Regions from separate parts of the Methylobacterium currus genome, predicted to be linked through region 3. Evidence: predicted binding sites of a transcription regulator. Region 3 holds the regulator's gene; each other region holds the start of a gene.
The links. Region 3 encodes PhoB, which activates phosphate uptake and scavenging genes when phosphate is short. Its sites were predicted from a motif close to TGTCATNNANCTGTCAT; they were not measured.
Positions count from the first base shown of each region.

Region 1 (7,442 bases), 2.8 Mb from region 3:
GCGTTCATCCAACAGGCATTCAACCTGATCGACGGTTTCGACGACATGTCGGATCCGCTCGACGTCCAGCAGCGCGTGCTCGATCTCGTCAAGGATTGCGGCTTCACGTTTTTCACGATCACGCGCTTGCCGCAGCCGAGCGAGCGACTGGCACCGAACGTCCTGCTCAGCAGCTGGCCGAAGGGTTGGCTGTCGCATTACGACCGGGTCGGCCATTACCGTTATGATCCGGTGGTGCGACACTGTTATCGGACCATCGAGCCGTTCGCCTGGACGGAGGTGCATTACGAGCCGGAGATCCTGCCGCGCGCCCGCCGGGTGATGGACGAGGCGGCCGATCACGGCATGGCGGTCGGCTTCTGCGTCCCGATCCACGATGCGATGGGTTTCCAGGCAGTGGTGTCCCTCGCGGGGCAGCAGGTCGAGATGCCCCCGCGGGTCCGCCGCGGCGTCCACATGCTCGGGCTCTACGCCTGGGGCGCGGCGGAACGCACCACGGCCCGGCGGCGCAAGCCGACCGGCCGGCTGCTCAGCACCCGCGAGCGCGACGTGCTGTCCTGGGCGGCGCTCGGCCACACCTCCGACGAGATCGCCGCCATCCTCGGCATCTCCTGCCAGACGGTCAACACGCACCTCAAGAACGCCCGCCTGAAGATCGGCACCCGCAACACCACCCACACGGTGGTCGAGGCCCTGCGGCGGCGCGAGATCACGCTCTGATACCCTCGCGCCTTGGCATCGACACGTCGATGCCAAGGCGTCCGGCGCATCAGCGCCGACGCCCGTTCGGGCTTAGCCAGCGCCTTCGAACGGGTCCGTTCGAAGGCGCGGCGGTATAGGAAAGTATTGCATCGGCAATACAACGCTTTGCCCGCTCAGGCTGAGCCTGGATTGTAAATAATCATTGCAAGAGCTGGCATTCGCTTGGCGTTATTCGCCTGTCGCGGTCTGGCGCAACCGAACGGTTTCGCCGCTGGACCGCCGGATCGGAGGAGCCCGAGGGCCGATCCGACGCTGAACGGGCCGAACCCCTCACATCACGGCCTGACGCCGCGGATCCCGGTCCGTCGCCGAAAATGCCGCAAGACCAAAGAACGAAACCGGCGAATCGGCCCGCCCTCACGATATTTCGGGATACCGGGGGCTCCTTCCCTCTGCGCGAATGCCGCAGGAGCGAGGGAGGGATGCGCGCATGATCCGGCTGCATGTCATCGATCGGACAAATCGCGATGCCTATGCCGATGCCATCGATCAGCACCACATTCTGCGCAAGAAGATCTACATGGATGAGCAGAAGTGGCGTGCGCTCCGGGATGTCGACGGGCGCGAGATCGACCAGTTCGACACCGACAGCACCGTCTATCTCCTGGCTATCGGGGCGGATGGCGAGGTCGCGGGGGGCACGCGCCTGCTGCCGTCGCTCGGGCCGACGCTCCTGAGCGAGGTGTTTCCGCACCTGGCCAGGGAGCGCGGCTTCGAGCGGGCGCCGGAGATCTGGGAATGGACCCGCTTCTTCGTGGCGCCCCGCTTCCGGGAGGACAAGCGGCTGTCGCGGGTGGCCGGCATCGTCGCGGCCGGCATGGTGGAGTATTGTCTCGACCAGCGCATTCCGCGCATGAACGTGGTCGCCGAAGCCTACTGGATCCCGAAGGTCTCGGCCCTCGGCTGGCGCCCGCGGCCCCTGGGCCTGCCCCTCGCCCACGAGGGATTGTCGATCTGCGCCTTCACGATCGCGATGACCGAGGAGGCCTTGCAGGCGACCCGCGCCGTCTACGGGATCGAGGCGCCGTCGCTGGTGCGGCCGAAGCGGCCCGCCCCCGGCTACGACCACCCCGCATCCGACCACGTCCTGTCGGCTTGAGACCACGGATGCCGACCGACGGTTACGAGGGCATCGAAGTGCCGCCGCGCACCGAGGACCGAACGATCGCCGACCGGCTGGCCGCGCACCTGATCCGGGCGCACGAGCTGGCGGTGGCATCCGGCGATCCGGTCGCGACGGACCTGATCCGCCTCGCGCTCTGGCATGTCGGGCGCACCTATGCGCCGACGGCCGAGAGGCTCGTGGAGGACAGGGAACCGTCGTGACGCTCCGTGTCCCTTCCCGCCGGGTTCCACCCGAAGCGCAAGCCGGACGTCGCCGTCCGGGAGCGCCGCCTTCCGCCATTCCGGCCGCCCGGCCGGTCCCCGACGCCTTCATCCTCTCACCGGGCACACCCGCCATGCCGATCGCGAGCAACTCCCCTGTCCGACTGACCCACCTCTCGCAGGCGACCCGTGCCGAGATCGAGGTCCTGCGCCTCGCCGCCGGGATCCTCGACCTGCAGCGGACCGCGAGCCCGAGCATCCGCGAGCTTGCCTCCGTGCAGGCGCTGATGCACGCCGCCGAAGCGGTCTTCGACGAGCTCGGCTTCGGCGACGAGCCGGATCGGGCACTGTCCTCCTGAGGGAGGCGCACCTCAATACGCGACCCGCTTCTCGACGTAGCGGAACTGGATCGCCGTCAGCCCGATCACGATCGCCATCAGCACCACGGATTGCGCCGCCGAGCCGCCGAGATCGGCGCCGATGCGGCCGTCCTGGTAGACCTTGTAGACCAGGGTCTGGGTCGCCCGGCCCGGGCCGCCATGGGTGAGGACGTCGATGACGCCGAACGTCTCGCAGAAGGCGTAGACGACGTTGACGACCATCAGGAAGAACGTGGTCGGCGAGAGCAGCGGGAAGACGACGGTCCAGAACCGCCGCGCCGGGCCGGCGCCGTCGATCGCCGCCGCCTCGATCACGCTGCGGGGGATCGCCTGGAGGCCGGCGAGGAAGAACAGGAAGTTGTAGGAGACCTGCTTCCAGGCCGCCGCCATCACCACCAGGATCATGGCGTGGTTCCCGTCCAGCAGCGGGTTCCACGGGATGCCGATCTGGTTGAGGCCGCGGGCGATCAGCCCGAGACCGGGCTGGAACAGGAAGCCGAACAGCACGCCCGCCACCGCCGGCGCGACCGCGTAGGGCCAGATCAGCAGCGTGCGGTAGATCCCGGCGCCGCGGATCTCCCGGTCCGCCATCGCGGCGAGGAGGAGCGCGAAGCCGAGGGAGAGCCCCGCCACCGCCGCCGCGAAGACCAGCGTCGTGACGAGGGCCTGGTAATAGGCCGGGTCGGTGAACAGGGCCCGGTAGTTCTCGAACCAGACGAACTCGGTCGAGAGCCCGAACGCGTCCTGCATCTGGAACGACTGCCAGACCGCCTGGACCGCCGGCCAGTAGAAGAACAGGCCGACGATCAGGAGCTGCGGCGCGATCAGCGCCGCCGGCAGCAGCCGGCCTCCGAAGGTGATGCGCTCGGGACTCATCGATTCAGGATCCGCTCACTCTTCGGCGTTCGCTGATGCGATCAGCGTCCGGCCTGCTTCTCGAACTGGCGCAGCATCGCGTTGCCGCGGGTCGCCGCCTCGTCGAGGGCCTGCTTGGGCGTCTTCTTGCCGGCGAGCGTCGCCTCGATCTCCTCGGCCCAGAGGTCGCGCATCTGCGGCAGGTTGCCGAGGCGCAGACCCCGGGAATTCTCGGTCGGCGTCTTGTTGGTCAGCTCCTTGATCGGCACTTCGAGCGCCGGGTTCTTGTCGTAGAAGCCGTCGGCCTTCGACTTCTCGTAGGCCGCCTTGGTGATCGGCATGTAGCCGGTGGTCTGGTGCAGCTTGGCCTGCCGGTCGGTGTCGGACAGGAAGCTGAAGAACTTCGCCACGCCCTTGTACTCGTCGGGCTTCTTGCCGCCCATCACCCACAGCGAGGCGCCGCCGATGATGCTGTTCTGCGGCGCGCCCGGCACGTCGGGATAGTAGGGCATCGGCGCGGAGGCCCAGGCGAACTTCGCCGCGCCCTTCACGTTGCCGTAGGAGCCCGACGAGCCGAACATGATCGGGCACTCGCCGGCGGTGAAGCGGCCGAAGCCGCTGTCGTAGCGGCCGGAATAGTCGAACGACTTGTCCTTCTGCGCCTCGGCGAGGTTAGTCAGGTGCTTGACCTGGAGCGGGCCGTTGATCTCGAGCGTGGTGTCGAGGCCGTCCATGCCGTTGGCCTTGGTGGCGACGGGCAGGTTGTGCCAGGCCGAGAGCTGCTCGATGTTGAGCCAGGTGACCCAGGTGGTCGAGAAGCCGCAATTCGGGAAGCCGTTCTGCGTCAGCTTCTTGGCTGCCGCGAACAGGTCCGGCCAGGTCTTCGGCGGCTCGGTGAGGCCGATCGCCTTCAGGGCGTCGAGGTTGGTCCACATCACCATCGACGACGAGTTGAACGGGAACGAGAGCATCTCGCCCTTGGTCGTCGAGTAGTAGCCGGTGATCGCCGGCAGGTAGGCGTTCGGGTCGAAGGGCTCGCCGGCATCCTTCATCAGCTGGTAGACCGGCTTCACCGCGCCCTTGGCCGACATCATCGTGGCGGTGCCGACCTCGAACACCTGCATGATGTGCGGCGCGGTCCCGGCGCGGAAGGCGGCGATGCCGGCATTCAGCGTCTCGCCGTAATTGCCCTTGTAGGTCGGTACCACCTTGTAGTCGCTCTGCGAGGCGTTGAACTCCTCGGCGAGCCGGTTGACCGCGTCGTTGTTGGCGCCCGTCATCGCGTGCCACCATTGCAGCTCGGTCACGGCGAGCGCCGGGGTGGCGGCGGCCAGGCCGAGGCCGGCGAGCGCGATGCGGATGGTCAGGGTGGGGGCCATCGGGTGTCCTCTCCTCGTGTGCGGCCCCTCATGCGGGGCCCGCGTGACACACCGACGACAGGAGCGCCAGGAGCTACGCGGCCCGCACCGTCGCGGCGGCGGGCGCTTGTTAGTAGCTGGCTAAGCACAGCCGTGCCCGCCGGACAAGTGAGGTTGTGAGGACTAGGGCCGCGGCCGGTTGCGCAGGGCCTGGATGGTGGTGGTCGGGGTGATCGCCTCGGGGTCGATCGGGCAGTGCAGGATCGCCGGCAGGCCCGACGCGATCGCCCGCGCCAGGGCCGCCGGAAAGTCCTCATTGCGCTCGACCCGCTCGCCGTAGCCGCCGAAGGCCTTGGCGTAGGCGGCGAAATCGGGGTTGCGCAGCGCGGTGCCGGAGACGCGGCCCGGATATTCCCGCTCCTGGTGCATCCGGATCGTGCCGTACATGCCGTTATCGACCAGGATGATGATCACCGGAAGATCGTACTGGACTGCGGTGGCGAAGTCCTGGCCGTTCATCAGGAAGTCGCCGTCGCCCGACACCGCCACCACGGTGCGCTCCGGCAGGAGCCGCTTGGCTCCGATCGCCGCCGGCACGCCGTAACCCATCGAGCCGGAGGTCGGGGCGAGCTGGCCGTCATGGGCGCGGAACGGCCAGAAACGGTGGACCCAGGTGGCGAAGTTGCCCGCGCCGTTGCACAGGATCGCGTCCGCCGGCAGCGCCTCCCGCAGGTGGGCCATCACGCCGCCGAGCTGGAGCGTGCCGGGCGTGGTGATCCGGGTCGGATCGCTCCAGGTCAGATAGTCGGCGTGCAAGGCCGCGGTGCCGGCGGCCCAGGGCAGGGCGCGGGGCGGCTGCACCGTCTCGATCGCCGCCGCGAAGGCGGTGGGGCTGGCATTGATCGCGAGCGCCGGGCTGTAGACCCGCCCCAGCTCCTCCGGGTCCGGGTGGACGTGGACGAGCGTCTGGCGGGGCCCGGGAATGTCGAGCAGTGTGTAGCCCTGCGACGGGATCTCCGACAGCCGGCCGCCGACGAGGAGCAGCAGGTCGGCTTCCTTGATCCGTGCCAGGAGCTTGGGGTTGACGCCGAGGCCGAGGTCGCCGGCGTAGCATCGGTGATCGGCCGGGATCGTGCCCTGGCGCCGGAACGAGCAGGCGACGGGCAGCGAGAACAGGTCGGCGAAGCGGGCGAAGCGCCGCACGGCCTCCGCCGACCAGCGGCTGCCGCCGAGGATCGCGAAGGGTTTCTCGGCCTGGGCCAGCATATTCTGCAGCGCCACCATCTGGGCGAGCGCCGGATGGGTCTCGACCGGCCGGAAGGCGGGCGCGTCCGGGACGCTCGCGGTCTCGGTCAGCATGTCCTCGGGCAGGGCGATCACCACCGGGCCGGGCCGGCCGGCGGTGGCGACGTGGAAGGCCCGGGCGATCAGCTCGGGGAGGCGGTCGGCGCTGTCGACCTCCGTCACCCACTTGGCGATGGTGCCGAACACCGCCCGGTAATCGAGTTCCTGGAACGCCTCGCGCTCCCGCGCCGCCCGCTCGATCTGGCCGACGAACAGGATCATCGGGGTCGAGTCCTGCCGGGCGATGTGCAGGCCGGGCGCCGCGTTGGTGGCGCCCGGGCCGCGGGTGACGAAGCAGATGCCGGGCCTGCCCGTCAGCTTGCCGTGCGCCTCCGCCATCATGGCGGCGCCGCCCTCCTGCCGGCAGACGGTGAGGCGGATCGCGGCGTCGTGCAGCGCGTCGAGCACCGCGAGGTAGCTCTCCCCGGGCACGCAGAAGATGTCGCCGACGCCGTGGCGGGCGAGCTGGTCCACCAGGATCTGCCCGCCGGTGCGGGGGCGGGGGGCGTCGGTCATGGGTGCGTCCTCCAGCAATCTCTCAGGTGCCGCCGATCCGCGTCAGCCACCCCAGGCCGGATCGGCCAGCACGCTCTCGGTATGGTCCCCCACCTGCGGCGAGGCGGTGTCCGCCGCCATCGGCACGCCGTTGATGACGATCGGCGAGCGCACGCTCGGGATCGTGCCGCCCTTCGCCCGGGGCTCGGGCAGGTCGAGGCGCAGGCCGCGATGCAGCACCTGGGGATCGGAGAAGACCTCGGCGAGGTCGTTGATCGGGCCGACCGGCACGTTGACGGCGCCGAGCCGCGCCAGCAGATCCGCCTTGCTGTGGCGGCTCGTCTCGGCCGCGATGAGCGGGATCAGCACGTCGCGCCGCGTGACCCGGCCCGGATTGGTGGAATAGTCCGGATCGAGGTGCCAGGTCGTGCCGAGGACCGTGCAAAACTTCTGGAACTGCCCGTCATTGCCGCAGGCGACGATGATGTGGCCGTCCGCGGTCGGGAAGACCTGGTAGGGCACGATGCTGGTATGCTCGTTGCCCATCCGCGGCGGCAGCATCCCGGAGACGAGATAGACCAGCGCCTGGTTGCCGAGCACCGACACTTGCGTGTCGAGGAGCGCCATGTCGATGTGGCAGCCCTTGCCGGTGGCGTGCCGGCCCTGGAGCGCGGCGAGGATCGCCACCGTGCCGTAGACCCCGGTGAAGACGTCCGCGAAGGCGACCGCGGTCTTGACCGGCTCGCCCGCCGGCTCGCCGGTGAGCGACATGATCCCGCCGAGGCCCTGGATCATGAAGTCGTAGCCGGCCCGCGGCGCGTAGGGGCCGTCCTGGCCGAAGCCGGTGACCGAGCAGGTGATCAGCCGCGGGTTGAGGGCGCTCAAGCTCTCATGGTCGAGGCCGTACTTCTTCAGGCCGCCG
Region 1 is NZ_CP028843.1:5,605,716-5,613,157, forward strand. Features, by position in the region: gene DA075_RS25815 (LuxR family transcriptional regulator) at 1-720, shown strand, start outside; gene DA075_RS25820 (acyl-homoserine-lactone synthase) at 1,193-1,861, shown strand; gene DA075_RS25825 (hypothetical protein) at 1,870-2,088, shown strand; gene DA075_RS25830 (hypothetical protein) at 2,223-2,447, shown strand; gene ugpA (sn-glycerol-3-phosphate ABC transporter permease UgpA) at 2,460-3,344, opposite strand; gene ugpB (sn-glycerol-3-phosphate ABC transporter substrate-binding protein UgpB) at 3,386-4,702, opposite strand; gene DA075_RS25845 (thiamine pyrophosphate-binding protein) at 4,865-6,541, opposite strand; gene DA075_RS25850 (CaiB/BaiF CoA transferase family protein) at 6,584-7,442, opposite strand, start outside.
Region 1: ugpB (sn-glycerol-3-phosphate ABC transporter substrate-binding protein UgpB) is a predicted target of PhoB. The motif match lies at 4,746-4,762, and genes of this name have one in related genera.

Region 2 (7,442 bases), 750 kb from region 3:
GACGTCCTCGTCAACAGCGCCGGCCACGGCCCGAAGGGTCCGCTCCTCGACCTCACCGACGAGGACTGGACCCGCGGGATGGAGGTCTACTTCCTCAACGTGGTGCGGCCGACCCGCCTCGTCACGCCGATCATGCAGCGCCAGGGCGGCGGCACGATCATCAACATCTCGACCTTCGCGGCCTTCGAGCCCGATCAGGCCTTCCCGACCTCCGGGGTCTTCCGCTCGGGGCTCGCCGCCTTCACCAAGCTCTTCTCGGACCGCTACGCCCCCGACAACATCCGGATGAACAACATCCTGCCGGGCTTCGTCGACAGCCTGCCGGAGAAGCCGGGCATCCGCGACCGGATTCCCATGGGCCGCTACGGCCGCGAGGACGAGATCGCCGCGGTGGTTTCCTTCCTGGCCTCGGTGGGGGCGGGCTACATCACCGGGCAGAACCTGCGGGTGGATGGGGGGATCACGCGGTCGGTGTAGGATGAGAGGCAGACGGCGAGCGCCATGTCGAGCTGACGGTTCTGCAACCCTCCTCCGTCATCCCGGGGGCCCGCAGCGGAACCCGGGACCCATCACCGCTCACGGTCCAGGATGATGCGAAACGTCGGCCGCCCCGACTTCCCGCCTCCGGCGAGCCCCGGAATGATGCGGAGGGTGTGAGGACCGCCGGGCTCGATCGGGACCATGGGCGGACGCCCTCAGTCACCCGTCTCCACCGGCTCGATCCCGCTCCGGTCGAGCCGCGCCAGCGCCGCCGCCACCGTCTCCCCGCCGATCACCAGGTCCGGCGCGATCTCGGCCAGCGGCACCAGCACGAAGGCGCGCTCGCGCAGGAACCGGTGGGGCAGCACCAGGCGCTCGTCGGAGACCGTGGCGCCGGCATAGTGCAGCACGTCGATGTCGATCACCCGCGGGCCCCACCGGCGCTCGCGCACCCGGCCGAGGCGGGTCTCGGCGGAGAGGCACGCCTCCAGGAGCGCGTGCGGCGAGAGCGTCGTCTCGATGCCGATCGCGGCGTTCAGGAACCAGTCCTGGTCGGTGTCGCCCCAGGGCGGGGTGCGGTAGTGGCGCGAGCGGGCCGTCACCGCGAGGCCGGGCGTGGCCGCGAGTGCCGCGACCGCGGCGTCGAGCATCGCGGCCTTGTCGCCGAGATTGCTGCCGAGCCCGAGATAGGCCTCAGTCACCGCGCGTCCTCGTGATCTCGACCGCGACGCCGTCGAGCACCAGCGGCACCGGCGCGCCCGGCTTGTCGATCCGCACGGTGAGGCCGGCCAGCGCCGGGAAGGCCGCCAGGGCCTCCTGCGCGATCGTCTCGGCCAGGGCCTCGATCAGCCGGAAGCGGCGCTCGGTGGCGATGCGGTGGGCGAGGCTGGCGAGGTCGGCGTAGCTCACCGTCGCGGCGATGTCGTCGCGGCGTCCGGCCTCCCGCAGGTCGAGGCGCGCCTCGAGCGAGAGATAGAAGCGCTGGCCCAGCACCTCCTCCTCCGGCAGCACGCCGTGGCGGGCGAACACCGCGAGGCGGTGGATCAGGATGCGGTCCACCCGGTCAGGCTCCGGCGCGGGAGGCGGGCCGCGTGATCGCGTCGACCACCTGGCAGGCCTCGACATGGGGGCGCACGTCGTGGACCCGCACGATGTCGGCCCCGAGCGACGCCGCGGTGACGTGAGCCGCGATCGAGCCGAACAGCCGGTCGGCCGGCGCGGTCGCGGCGTTGTGGATGCGCCCGAGCACCGACTTGCGCGACACGCCGACGAGGAGCGGAAAGCCGAGCGCCTTCAGTTCGGGCAGGCGCCGCAGCGCCTCCAGGTGCTGCTCCCAGCTCTTGCCGAAGCCGATCCCGGGATCGAGCACGATGTCGCGGTCCGGGATGCCGGCCTGGAGGGCGATGGTCAGCGAGCGCTCGAAGAAGGCCCGCATCTCGTCCATGATGTCGAGGCTGGGATCGATGGTCTCGCGGTTGTGCATCACCACCACCGGCGCGCCGTGATGGGCCGCGACCCGGGCGATCTCCGGCTCCCGCTGCAGCCCCCAGACGTCGTTGACGATGCGCGCCCCGGCCCGCAAGGCCATCTCGGCGGTCGAGGCCTTGTAGGTGTCGATCGAGATCGGGACGGGGAGGGCGGGGCTGAGCAGGCGGATCGCCGGCAGCACCCGGGCCTGCTCCTCCTCGGCCGGCACCGGCACGTGGCCGGGACGGGTCGATTCGCCGCCGATATCGAGGAGGGCCGCGCCTTCCTCCACCAGGCGGGCGGCCTGATCCTGCGCCGCGTCGAGGTCCTGGAAGCGGCCGCCATCCGAGAACGAATCCGGGGTGACGTTCAGGATGCCCATCACCAGGGTGCGGCGGCCGAGATCCGGCAGCAGGGCGGCGAGTGCAGACACGGCATTCCTCAGGGGTGCGATCCTCAGGGCGACCGCCCCGGGATAGGCCGGCGGGCGCCTGCGCGCAACGGCGCCCCGCCGATCACCATCCGGCGAGATGGCGCCCGAAACCGCGCCGCGTCAGGGACTTATCCTGGTGCCGGGCGATCCCGTCCACTACATTGGTCGAAGCGCGAGAGGCCCGCAGAGGCTCGTGTCCGGGAGAACGCCATGAGGGGTGTGCCATGAGAATGTCGTCGGCAAAGGTGTTGTCGGCCCTGGCCATCGTGGCGGCTCTGGCCGGGCCCGCCGCGGCGCAGGACGAGCGGCCCGAGACCACCTGGACCGAGCTGCGCCCCGCGATCCTGGGCGAGCGCCCGATCCGGGACGGGGCCGGGCTCGTGAGCCTCGAGGCACCCAAGCGCGCCGAGGACGCCGCCATCGTGCCGGTGACCTTGCGGATCGCGCTGCCCGACGGCGATGCCCGCCGGGTGAAGAGCCTGACCCTGGTGGTGGACGAGAACCCCTCGCCGGTGGTCGGCACGATCCGGTTCGCCGATGGCCAGCGCCGCTTCGACCTCTCCACCCGCATCCGGGTGAATTCCTATTCCTACGTCCGGGCCATCGCCGAGACCGAGGATGGCGGGCTCTACATGACCAAGGCCTACGTCAAGGCGGCGGGCGGCTGCTCGGCGCCGGCGGTCAAGGATCCGGCCGAGGCCAAGGCCCATCTCGGCGAGATGCGGTTCCGCGCCTTCGCGGAGCGCGGCGAGGCCCAGGTGCAGGTCCGCCACCCCAATTATTCCGGCCTGCAGATGGACCAGGTGACCCGCCTCTACACCCCGGCTTGGTTCGTCGAATCCCTGAGCGTGCGCCAGGGCGAGACGCCGCTCTTCTCGATGACCGGCGGCATCTCGATCAGCGAGGATCCGACCTTCCGCTTCTCCTTCGCCGGCAACGCCGAGCCGGTGACGGTGGCGGCCAAGGACACCGAGGGACGGGTGTTCACGCGGACCTTCCCGGCGGGCAATGGGACGTGACGGCGCAAGCCTGCGGGGGGACGATCCGACGTTCGGCTCGGCTACGTGATCCTGTACGTTCCGGACGTGGCGGCGAGCATCGCGTTCCATGAGCGCGCCTCCGGGCTGGCGCCGCGCTTCGTCCACGAGAGCGGCCAATATGCGGAACTCGAGACCGGCGGGACGGCCCTGGCCTTCGCGGAGGAAGGGCTCGTCGCGCAGACCTGCCCGGGCTTCCGCCTGAACCGCCGCGCCGAGACGCCGGCGGGCTTCGAGGTGGGTTCGGTCGCCGAGGACGCCGCGGCCGCCTTTGCCCGGGCCGTGGCGGCGGGCGCGGTCCCGGCGGCCGAGCCGGTGACCAAACCCTGGGACCAGATCATCGCCTCTGTGCGGGACGCGGACGGTGTGCCGGTGGAGCTGTGCAGCGCCATGGGCGGGTGATCCGTCCCCGGGGGAACCGTCGTCACGGGACCGTCAAGGAGCCGTGATTGCCTTGAGGGCGGATCAACGTGCAGCCTCGATGCGCCCCGGCGGCGCGGCTGCCGGGAGGACGAAGCCGCGATGACGGACCACAACACCCTGACCCGGCGCACGACCCTGGCCGGCGCGACGGCCCTGGCGCTCGCCCCCTTCGCGGCGCGGGCGCAGGGCGCGCCAGCCGCCGCAGCGTCGGGCGCCGGGCAGGTCACCGGCCTCGTCTACGAGGACAGGGGCGGCGAGGGGCGGCGCGGGCCCGACGATCCGGGCCTGCCGGACGTGCTGGTCTCGAACGGCCGCGAGGTCGTCCGCACCGGTCCTGACGGGCGCTACACCCTGCCGGTCGGCGACGAGGCGGTGATCTTCGTGATCAAGCCGACCGGGTTCGCCCTGCCCCTCGGGTCGGACGGCCTGCCGCGCTTCTCGTACCTGCACCAGCCGGCCGGAACCCCGCCGGACCTCGCCTTGCGCTATCCCGGCATCGCGCCGACCGGACCGCTGCCGGCATCCGTCGATTTCGGGCTGGTGCGCAGCCCGGAGAGCGGCGACTTCGACGTGGTGCTGTTCACCGATCCGCAGCCGGAGAGCCACGCCGAGCTGACCTTCGTGCGCGAGACCGCCATCGCCCGGGTGCTCGGCATGAAGGACGGCTCCGGCCAGGGCGCATCCGGCAAGATCGCCTTCGGCAAGATCGCTTTCGGCATGACCACCGGCGACGTGCTGTTCGACGACCTCTCGCTCTATCCGCGCCAGAACCGGCTCGTCGCCCAGATGGGCCTGCCGTGGTTCCACATCGGCGGCAACCACGATCTCAACTTCGAGGCGCCGGACGCCCGCTACGCCCGCGAGACCTTCAAGCGCAGCTTCGGGGCGCCGTATTACGCGCTCGAGCATGGCGGCGTGCTGTTCCTGATGCTCGACAACGTCAATTACCTCGGGGCCCACACCGCCACGGCGGGGCGGGGCGGGCGCTACGAGGGCCGGATCGGCGAGCGCCAGCTCGCCTTCGTGGAGAACCTGCTGAGGCAGACGCCCACCGACCGGCTCGTGGTGGTGGCGATGCACATCCCGCTGGCCAGCGATCTCGGGCCGGACGATCCCGGCATCAGCACCGCCGACCGGGCGCAGCTCTTGCGGCTCCTCGCCGGGCGCCCATCCTTCAGCGTCTCCGGCCACACCCATACCACCGAGCATCATTATCTCGGGCCCGACGGCCGGCCAGGAATCCAGCCAGGAATCCAGCCAGGCATCCAGCCAGGAATCCATTCAGGACTCCAGCAAGGTGCGACGGGGGACGATGCGCACCATCACCACGTGCTCACCGCCGTGTCGGGCTCGTGGTGGGGCGGGCCGCCGGACCGGCGCGGCATCGCCACCGCCGACAGCCGTGACGGCACGCCGCACGGCTTCCACGTGCTCAGCATCACCGGCGGGCGACGCACCACCACCCGCTACGTCCCGGCGAGCGACGATGCGGGCCGCCAGATGCGGATCGTGCTGGAGAGCCAGTTCCACGCCGACGACCTCGCCCGGCTGCCCGACACGCGGCTCTACGAGCTGCTCGGCGCCACAATCCCGGCCGAGAGCGCCGGCAGCACCAACGTGGTGGTCAACCTGTTCGATGGCGGGCCGCGCAGCCGGGTGTCGTTCCGGATCGGCGACGGGCCGCTCGTGCCGATGACCCGGACGCGCCGGCCGGACCCGTTCGTCGCCGCGCTCTACGCCCGCAATACCGCCACCAGGAAACCCTGGGTGAAGGCCGAGCCGTGCTCGCATCTCTGGGTCGCGCGCCTGCCGCGGGACCTGAAGGCCGGCACCCACCGCCTCACGGTCGAGGCGACCGACGAGTACGGCCGTCCGCACCGCGACGCACTGGTCCTCGAGCTGCTGGACGGGGCGGGCCGGGCCGGGTAGCAGCCGGCCCCGCGCCGGCGAGCCGCTGATCCCCGCCGGCTGATTACAACCGGCTCGGGAAGGAGATCACCGCGTCGACCGTCTCCTTGATGGCGCGGCCGGCCGGGGCGAGATCGGGCATCGGTACGCCGAGGAAGCGGGTCGGCTCCTCGGGCGCAGGCGCCGCGGCAGGCTGGGCGGCGGCGCTGCGCGGATGCGCCTCGGGCTTGTCGCGCCGGGCGACCGGCTTCTCCGCCGCGTGCTTCTCGGTTTGGCGCTTGTCGGTCGGGCGCTTCTCGGCGACGGCCGCCTCGGCCGCCTGCCGGGCCGGGGCGGGCTTCGCCGGTTCGGCCTTGGCCTCCCGGGCCGGTGCGGGCCTCGGCGTCGCCTTCGGCTCGGCCTTCGTTTCGCGCGGGGAGGCCGCAGGCTTGGTGTCGGGCTTCGGCTCGACCTTGGCCTGCACCGCCCGGGCCGGCGGCAGTGGCGCCGGCTCGTGGGCCATTGTGGCCTCGCGGGGCGTCGCTGCCTCGCGGGGCGTCGCTGCCTCGCGGGGCGCGGCAACCGGCCGCGGCGTCTCCGGAGCCTTCGGAACGGCGGTCGGCACGGGCTGGAACGCGGCGGCGGTGCCGGTCGCGGCCCCGTCGGAGGAGGGCGACCAAGACCCCTGCGACTGGAATCCTTGTGCCGGGGCTCCCGGCACCGGGGAGGTTTGCGTCAACGCGCCCGACGCGCCGACCGGCTTCGGATCGAGCAGGGCGGCGGGGGCGACCGGCGGCGTCGTGGGCGGCACCGCGGACGCCATCGGCGCCTGGCCCGTGGGGACTTGACCCGTTGAGTCGGGACTCGTGGCCGCCTGGCTCACAGGCGCTTGGTTGATGGACGCCTGAGTGATCGGCACTTGCCGCACCGGGTTTGTCCGCAGCGCTGGGATCCCGTCCTTGATCTCCGGCATGTCGGCGACGCGGCCGAAATGCACCTGCGCGGGCCGCGGCCGCAGCAGGTCGCTGATCGTCGGGTAAGCCGCCGCCGCGAGGCCGGCGCAGCCGCCGATCCCGATCGCGGCCAGGCCCGCCAGCATCGCCGGACGGCCGAGGCGTGCGCGCAGGCTCTCGCGCGGGTCCGTCGGCGGCCGGCGCACCTCGGACGGGTCGATCTCCACTGGCATCATGGCGCGGGCTCTCCGGATTACCTGCCCTCAACCATGATCAGAACCGCCGAATCAGGCGTGAAGATGTCAGAGGAAAACTGCCGGCCTGTGGATAACCGCCAGATGTCCCACGAGATGCCGGCGAGGTCTGCGCGAGGTCCACGATTGACTCGTGGCGGAGGGCGGCGCTTGTACGATCGGGGGCGTCGAGTTCGGACGCGAGGACGGGTGCACACGAGAACGAAGATTGGGATCGCCCTGACCTTGGCCGTCCTGTCGGCCGGGAGCGCCGCGATCCTGGTGATCCGGCACCGCGCCGGCGGCAGCGGGCAGGGTGTGGTGGCCTTTCGCGAGGCCCGGGCCTTCGCGGTGTCGAGCGAGCTCAAGCAGATCGACGGGCCGTACGGCCTGCTCCTCGGCGATTCGCAGATGGAGCGCCTCCACCTGCCGACCCTGTGCGGCCAACCCGCCATCAACGGCGCCATCGCGGGCACGCGGATCTCGGGCCTGCGGGCGGTGGCCGGCTGGCTCGAACTGCCCCGGCCGC
Region 2 is NZ_CP028843.1:2,093,207-2,100,648, reverse strand. Features, by position in the region: gene DA075_RS09865 (SDR family oxidoreductase) at 1-477, shown strand, start outside; gene folK (2-amino-4-hydroxy-6-hydroxymethyldihydropteridine diphosphokinase) at 696-1,181, opposite strand; gene folB (dihydroneopterin aldolase) at 1,174-1,539, opposite strand; gene folP (dihydropteroate synthase) at 1,544-2,329, opposite strand; gene DA075_RS09845 (quinoprotein dehydrogenase-associated SoxYZ-like carrier) at 2,611-3,399, shown strand; gene DA075_RS09840 (VOC family protein) at 3,445-3,819, shown strand; gene DA075_RS09835 (calcineurin-like phosphoesterase C-terminal domain-containing protein) at 3,940-5,769, shown strand; gene DA075_RS09830 (hypothetical protein) at 5,813-6,916, opposite strand; gene DA075_RS09825 (SGNH/GDSL hydrolase family protein) at 7,124-7,442, shown strand, end outside.
Region 2: DA075_RS09835 (calcineurin-like phosphoesterase C-terminal domain-containing protein) is a predicted target of PhoB. The motif match lies at 3,840-3,856, and genes of this name have one in related genera.

Region 3 (7,442 bases):
GCGGCAGCGGCGCGTCCATGCGGTCTTCTCCGATTCTCTCGCGTTCTATCGCGCGATATCCTCCACCGCCCGGCGCGCCGCGTCGAGGTCCGGCGGGTCGATGCGGCGGTAGCGGGCCTGGACGAGGCCGAATACCCCGAAGGCGGCGAGGCCCGCCGCCGTGAGGCCGAGGAGCACCCAGCCATAGGGCTCGCCCCGCAGGGCCTGGAGGGCGCCGCCGAGGCCCTTGACCTCGCTCGACCGGCTGGCGATCGCCGCCGCGATCAGGAAGCCGCCGATCAGCCCGAAGGTGAGCGCCCGCGCGGCATAGCCGAAGCGGCCGACGTGACGCACCCAGTCGCGGGCGTCATGGGGCACGGACAGGCGCTTGCACACGTCGCCCTTCCACGCCTTCAGCGCGAAGGCGAGGCCGGCGCCGATCACGATGAGGCCAACCGCGCCGACGAGCCACTGGCCGAAGGGCTGCTGCAACAGCCAGGCGGTCCAGTCCCGCGCGCCCTGATCCTCGGACTGGCGGGCCGTGCCGCGCCCGAGCGCCGCCAGCATCATCGAGAGGCCGAGGCCGCCATAGGTGACGCCGCTGACGAGGTGGCCGGCCCGGGTCGCCAGCCCCTTGGCCGAGCGGCCGTAGCCGTCGGCATCGGTGAGCGCCTCGACCACCCGCCAGAGCGCGAAGGCGGCGAGGCCGAACGCCACGAGGCCGAGGAGAATCCAGCCGAAGGGCCGCTCCAGCAGGATCAGGAGCGCGCTGCGGCTGCCCCCCGTCTGGCCGCCGACGCCGATCGCCGCCAGCACGGCGAGGCCGCCGACGAGGCAGTAGGTGACCCCGCGGGCGCCGTAGCCGAGGCGGGCGAGCAGTTCGAGGGCTTGCCGGCCGCTTGGATGCCCGGATCCTCGGCGCATGGGAGTCTCCGGTCAGGCTGCGAGGCCGGATTCGACCCGGGCCACCGCCGTCTCGTCGAGGTCGAGGGCCTCGGCCAGCTGGCGCAGGAAGGTGCGCTCCTGCATCGTGTCGGGGTCGATGGCGAGGCGGGCCGCAGCATAGATCCGGGCGCCCGCCCCGGGATCCTGTACCCGGTCGGCGATCTCGTCGATCGTCGCCGGGTCCTCCAGCTCGCGGGCAAGCCATTGCCGGCCGGCGAGGTCGAGGCCGGATTCGGCGACCGCCGCGTCGAGCCGCTCGCGCTCGCGGGCATCGATCAGCCCGTCGGCAGCCGACGCCGCCACCATGATGCGCAGGCAGAGCGTCGCCTCGTCGTCGCTCAGCGCCCCGGCATCGAAGGGTTTCCCGGACGGTTGCGTGCCCGTCCCCGGCCCCGCAGTCGCGTCGGCTTGCGTCGCCCGCAGGGCGAGCCCGGCGATCAGCGCCAGCCCGCCGAGGGCCGCGGAGGCCGCGAGCCCGCCGCGGCGACTCCGCACCAGGGCGTCCAGCACCCGTTTCACTTCGGCCATCGCGCCCTCCCGTCCGACTCGCTTCTTTGCCGACAACGGTCTCGCCCGGCTCCGGTTCGAGCAGGACGGATCGATCGCTGCGGATCGATCGCCGCGCCGGTTGCCCTGCCACGCTCGGCGCGCCATCTCTCCGGCCATGCTCCTCGCCCTGGCCTGGCTCGCGCGCACGCTCGTGCTCGCGCTCATCCTCCTGTTCCTGCTGCCGCTCGCCGCCCACGCCCTGTGGTGGTGGAGCCGCGACGACCTCGCCCCCGACTGGACCACCGCCGACTGGTCGAGCGCCCGGCTCCTGCCCGCCGCCACGGCCGCGCCGGAGGCGAGCGTGCGGATCTACGCTGCCCGGGTCGGACGCTGGCGGGGCATCTTCGCCCATCACACCTGGATCGTCGTCAAGGAGGCGGGCGCGTCGCGCTACACCCGCTACGACGTCGTCGGGTGGGGCCTGCCGGTGCGCAAGGACGCCTACGCGGCCGATGCGCGCTGGTTCGGCAACCCGCCGCAGGTGGTGCTCGCCCTCGACGGCGAGGCGGCGGCGCGGGCCGTGCCGCGCATCCACGCGGCGGTCGCAGCCTATCCGTATGCCAAGGCCGGCAGCTACAGCGCCTGGCCGGGGCCGAACTCCAACACCTTCGTGGCCCACGTGCTGCGGGCGGTGCCGGACCTCGCGGTGGCGCTGCCACCGACGGCCCTCGGCAAGGATTTTTCGGAGCGCCTGATCGCCCGGACGCCGAGCCGCACCGGTTTGCAGCTCTCGGCCCGCGGCTATCTCGGCCTCACCCTCGGCTGGGTCGAGGGGATCGAGGTGAACATCCTCGGCGCGGTGGCGGGACTCGACCTGCGCCGCCCGGCCCTGAAGCTGCCGGGCTGGGGCCGCATCGGCATGGATCCGGCCGGTGCGACCGAGACCCTGATCGCCCCGACGGCGCGGAGCTGAGCGGGATCCTCACGGCCCGGCCGGGCCGCGCACGCCCCCCCGAAACCTGGCCATTCGGCAGCATCAGGTTGCGAGCCGCCGCCGCGAGACCCGGAGCCCCGTGATCAGGCCGGTCTCCCCGCGCCGCTGGTGGCGGATGGTGCGGGAGAGGGGGCGCACCCACGGGTCGCCGGCCTGGCCCACGGCCTGATCGACCATCCGCACGGCGCCGGCATGGTGGCGGCTCACCAGGGCCGAGAAGGCGCTGCGGAGAAGCCCGGGCAGGGCGGCGCGCCAAACCGTGGCGTCTGCGAAGGGCCGGACGAGCATCGTGACGGATCGCTCCTGCGCGAGGTCCTTCCTCACCCCATCCGTGACGGGTCCTGCGCGCCACGACGGCCTACGTTGCGCCTTCGCATCGATGTGCGGATCCGAGGATCATCGGAACGCCGGCCGTGAACCAAACCATGGTGCGGTGCGTTGAGACTGGCCCCGAGGTTCGCACTGCCCCATGTCCAGCTCCCGATTCGTCAAGGCCGACGCGGCCCCTTCCCCGCTTGCCGGCTCGTTCGCCCCGGTCCTCACCGGCGTCTCGCGCGGGCTGCAGGACCTGTTTCCGCCGGTCGAGCTGCCGCTCGCCGCGCGGGAAGCGCATCAGGACGAGCGGGACGCCGTGGCCCCGGTGCTGCGGTCGCGCCCGGTTCCGGAGCCGCGGCTGGCCTGAGAGCCTGTTCGATGGATCTTTCTCCACTTCCATCCCCTCCCGGTCATCCCGGGGCCGCGTAGCGAAAGCCGGGATCCCTCAGCGCTGACGACTCAGGAAGAGGCGGAAGGCTTTCCGCTCGGTCTTGCGCCGTCGGCAGTCATGGATCCGGGCTCTCGCGTTTCGGCGAGCGTCGGGATGACGAGGAGGGTATCGGTTCGGTTGGCCAACTCGAACAGGCTCTCGGATGAGGGCGCAGGTGGGAGAACCAATCGGAGCGAGGCATCCGCTCGGCGTCCGACCCGCGCGGGTCACCGGGCCGGTGAGCAGCCGAAGCGTCGGTTCCGCGCAAGCGACCGCGAAGCTGGCCCTCACGGCTCGTGTGCGAACATCTCGTCGAAGGAATAGCCGGAGCCGCGAACGGTGCGGATCGGGTCGGCGTCGCGGCCGCGGTTGATCGCCTTGCGCAGGCGGCCGATATGCACGTCGACGGTGCGCTCGTCGATATAGACGTCGTGGCCCCAGACCCCGTCGAGAAGCTGCTCGCGCGAGAAGACCCTTCCTGGGCTCTGCATCAGGAATTCGAGCAGCTTGAACTCGGTCGGGCCGAGATGCAGCTCGCGCCCGTCGCGGCGGACGCGGTGGCTGACCCGGTCGAGCTCGATGTCGCCGGCGACCAGGAGGTCGGCGACGTGGGCGGGCTTGGACCGGCGCAGGAGCGCCCGCACCCGCGCCAGAAGCTCGGGCACCGAGAACGGCTTGACGATGTAGTCGTCGGCGCCGGTGGCCAGGCCCCGCACCCGGTCGCCCTCCTCGCCCCGCGCCGTCAGCATGATGACCGGCAGCCGCTCGGTCTCGCGGCGGGCGCGGATGCGCCGGCACAATTCGATGCCGGACAGGCCCGGCATCATCCAGTCGAGGAGGACGAGGTCGGGCACCTGCTCGCGCAGGCGGATATCCGCCTCGTCGCCCCGGGCGACGGCGTCGACCTCGAAGCCCTCGGCCTCGAGGTTGTAGCGCAGGAGGAGGGTCAGCGCCTCCTCGTCCTCGACGATCAGGATACGGGTACTCATGCGGGGCACTTCGGGCAGGGGGCCGGAGGGTGGCCCGGGCCGGGGTCGAGCCCGGGCGCGGGCCGACCCGTCAGGCCTCCGGCTGGGGATCGAGGGTGGCGAAGCTCGAGCCGTCGTTCTTGGGACGGTCGGTCGGCAGCGTCTCGCCGGTGGCGAGATAGTGGATGGTCTCGGCGATGTTGGTGGTGTGGTCGCCGATGCGCTCGACGTTCTTGGCGCAGAACAGGAGGTGCGTGCAGAACGTGATGTTGCGCGGATCCTCCATCATGTAGGTCAGGAGCTCGCGGAACAGCGAGGTGTAGAGCGCGTCGATGCCGCCGTCCCGGGCCCAGACGTCGAGGGCGGCGACGGTGTCCTGGGTGGCGTAGGCGTCGAGCACGTCCTTGAGCTGGCCCTGGACCAGCTCGTTCATGTGCTCCACGCCGACGACGACTTTCTGCAGCTGGACCTGGTCGGCGATGGCGACGACGCGCTTGGCGACGTTCTTGGCGAGGTCGCCGATGCGCTCGAGATCGCCCGAGACGCGGATCGCCGAGATCGTCTCGCGCAGGTCCACCGCCATCGGCTGGCGCTTGGCGATGAGGAGGATGGCCTTCTCCTCGATCTCGCGCTGCAGCCCGTCGAGGCGCTGGTCGACGGCGATCACCGCCTGGGCGAGGGCGGCGTCGCGGCGCAGGAGCGCCTGGCCGGAATCGGCCACCATCTTCTCGGCGATGCCGCCCATCTCGGCGATGCTGCGCCGCAGGTTCTGCAGCTCCTGATCGTAGGAGGTGACGATGTGGCTCGACATGAGGGGTGACTCCCCGCGATGAGGTGGAGCTTACGGTCAGCACCGGCCCGGGCCGGGCCGGCGCAACGAGGCGTCGGGTCTCAGCCGAACCGGCCGGTGATGTAGTCCTGAGTCTGGCGCTTCGACGGGTTCATGAACAGCCGGTTGGTCGGCCCGAACTCGATCAGCTCGCCGAGATACATGAAGGCGGTGAACTGCGAGATGCGCGCCGCCTGCTGCATGTTGTGGGTGACGATGGCGATGGTGAACTCGGTCCGCAGCTGCTCGATCAGCTCCTCGATGCGGCCGGTCGAGATCGGGTCGAGGGCCGAGGTCGGCTCGTCGAACAGGATCACTTCCGGGCGCTGCGCCACCGTGCGGGCGATGCAGAGGCGCTGCTGCTGGCCGCCGGACAGGCCCATGCCGGACTGCTTGAGCTTGTCCTTCACCTCGTCCCACAGCGCGCCCTTGCGCAGGGCCTCCTCGACGCGGTTGTCGAGGTCGGCCTTGCCGAGGCGCTCGTAGAGCCGGATGCCGAACGCGATGTTGTCGTAGATCGACATCGGGAACGGGGTCGGCTTCTGGAACACCATGCCGACCCGGGCGCGCAGCTCGTTGAGGTCGATCGACGGATCCAGGATGTTGCGGCCGTCGAGCAGGATCTGCCCCTCGGCGCGCTGGTCCGGATAGAGGCTGTAGATGCGGTTGAAGGTCCGCAGCAGGGTAGACTTGCCGCAGCCCGACGGCCCGATCAGCGCCGTGACCTGGCGGTCGAGGAAGTTGAGGTTGATGTTCTTCAACCCCTTGAAGTCGCCGTAGTAGAAGCTCAGGTCCTTGACGGCGAGGCGGATCGGGGCGGACTCGTCGGCCGTGCTCTGGCCCACGACCGGCACGGCGGTGGCGGTGGCGCTCATCGGGTTGTCTCCAAGCAGGGTATGACGGTCAGCGCCCCTTCGGGCCGCTCAGGACGAGGCGGGCCACGATCGACAGGCCCAGGATGGTGACGGTGATGAGGAGCGCGCCGGCCCAGGCCAGCTGGCGCCAGTTCTCGTAAGGAGACAACGCGAACTGGTAGATCATCACCGGCAGGTTCGCGACGCCGCCCATCAGGTTGGGGCTGAACCAGGAATTGTTGTTGAGCGCGGTGAAGAGCAGCGGCGCGGTCTCGCCGGCGATGCGGGCGAGCGCGAGGAGCACGCCGGTGACGATGCCGGACTGCGCCGCCCGCCAGGTGACGCTGCGGATCACGATCGACAACGGGGCGCCGAGCGCCGCGCCGGCCTCGCGCAGGGTGCCGGGCACCAGGCGCAGCATGTCCTCGGTGGTGCGCACGATCACCGGCGTCGCGATGATGGCGAGCGCCACGCCGCCGGCCCAGCCCGAATAGCCGCCCATCGGCCGCACCATCAGGGTGTAGACGAACAGGCCGATCAGGATCGAGGGCGCCGAGAGCAGGATGTCGTTGAGGAAGCGGATCATGTCGGCGAGCTTCGAGGTGCGGCCGTACTCGGCGAGGTAGGTCCCGGCCAGCACGCCGACGGGCGTGGCCACCGCGATGCCGAGCGCCGTCATCACCAGGCTGCCGAGGATCGCGTTGGCGATGCCGCCGCCCTCGGAGCCGGGGCCGGGGGTGACCTGGGTGAACAGGGCCGGCGTGAAGCCGCGCACGCCCTCGATGATGAGCATCAGCAGGATCGAGCCGAGCACCACCGCGCCGAGCGCGGTCGCGACGGTGCAGGACACGATCAGGAGCTTGTCGGCGGTGCGGCGGCCGGCGCGGACCCGGCCCCATTCCTGCGGGGCGGGAGCGGCGGGGGCGGAGCCCTGGACCGCGGCGGGGGAGGCGTTCATCGGGAGGTGTCCTGCGATGATCTTGAGACGATCTTGGGATCAGGCCACCTTCGCGCGGCGCACCAGCAGCCGGGCGATGATGAGCACGATGAAGGTGACGACGAACAGGATGCAGCCGAGCGCCATCAGCGAGCTGAGCTGCAGGCCGTCGGCCTCGTTGAACTCGTTGGCGATGCGCGAGGCGATGGTCGAGCCCGGATCGAAGATCGAGGCCGAGAGGCGGTTGGCGTTGCCGATCACGAAGGTGACCGCCATCGTCTCGCCGAGCGCGCGGCCGAGGCCCAGCATGATCGCCCCGATGATCGAGACCGAGGCCTGCGGGATCAGGACGTGGCGCACGACCTCCCAGGTGGTGCAGCCGATGCCGTAGGCGCTCTCGCGCAGGACGGTCGGGATCTGGTCCAGCATGTCGCGGGTGATCGAGGCGACGAAGGGCACGATCATGATCGCCAGGATGATGCCGGCGGTGAGGACGCCGACGCCGGAGGGCACCTGGGCATAGAACAGGCTGCCGACGATCGGCATGCCCTCGACGACGTTCGAGACCGGGATCTGCACGAAGCGCGCGAAGAGCGGCGCGAAGATGAACAGGCCCCACATGCCGTAGATGATGCTCGGCACCGCGGCGAGCAGCTCGATCGTCATCGAGACCGGGCGGCGGGCCCAGCCGGGGCAGAGCTG
Region 3 is NZ_CP028843.1:2,845,136-2,852,577, reverse strand. Features, by position in the region: gene DA075_RS13335 (DUF3237 domain-containing protein) at 1-19, opposite strand, end outside; gene DA075_RS13330 (DUF1206 domain-containing protein) at 46-903, opposite strand; gene DA075_RS13325 (tellurite resistance TerB family protein) at 916-1,452, opposite strand; gene DA075_RS13320 (DUF3750 domain-containing protein) at 1,589-2,386, shown strand; gene DA075_RS13315 (DUF305 domain-containing protein) at 2,450-2,695, opposite strand; gene DA075_RS13310 (hypothetical protein) at 2,877-3,089, shown strand; gene phoB (phosphate regulon transcriptional regulator PhoB) at 3,440-4,141, opposite strand; gene phoU (phosphate signaling complex protein PhoU) at 4,212-4,931, opposite strand; gene pstB (phosphate ABC transporter ATP-binding protein PstB) at 5,012-5,824, opposite strand; gene pstA (phosphate ABC transporter permease PstA) at 5,853-6,761, opposite strand; gene pstC (phosphate ABC transporter permease subunit PstC) at 6,801-7,442, opposite strand, start outside.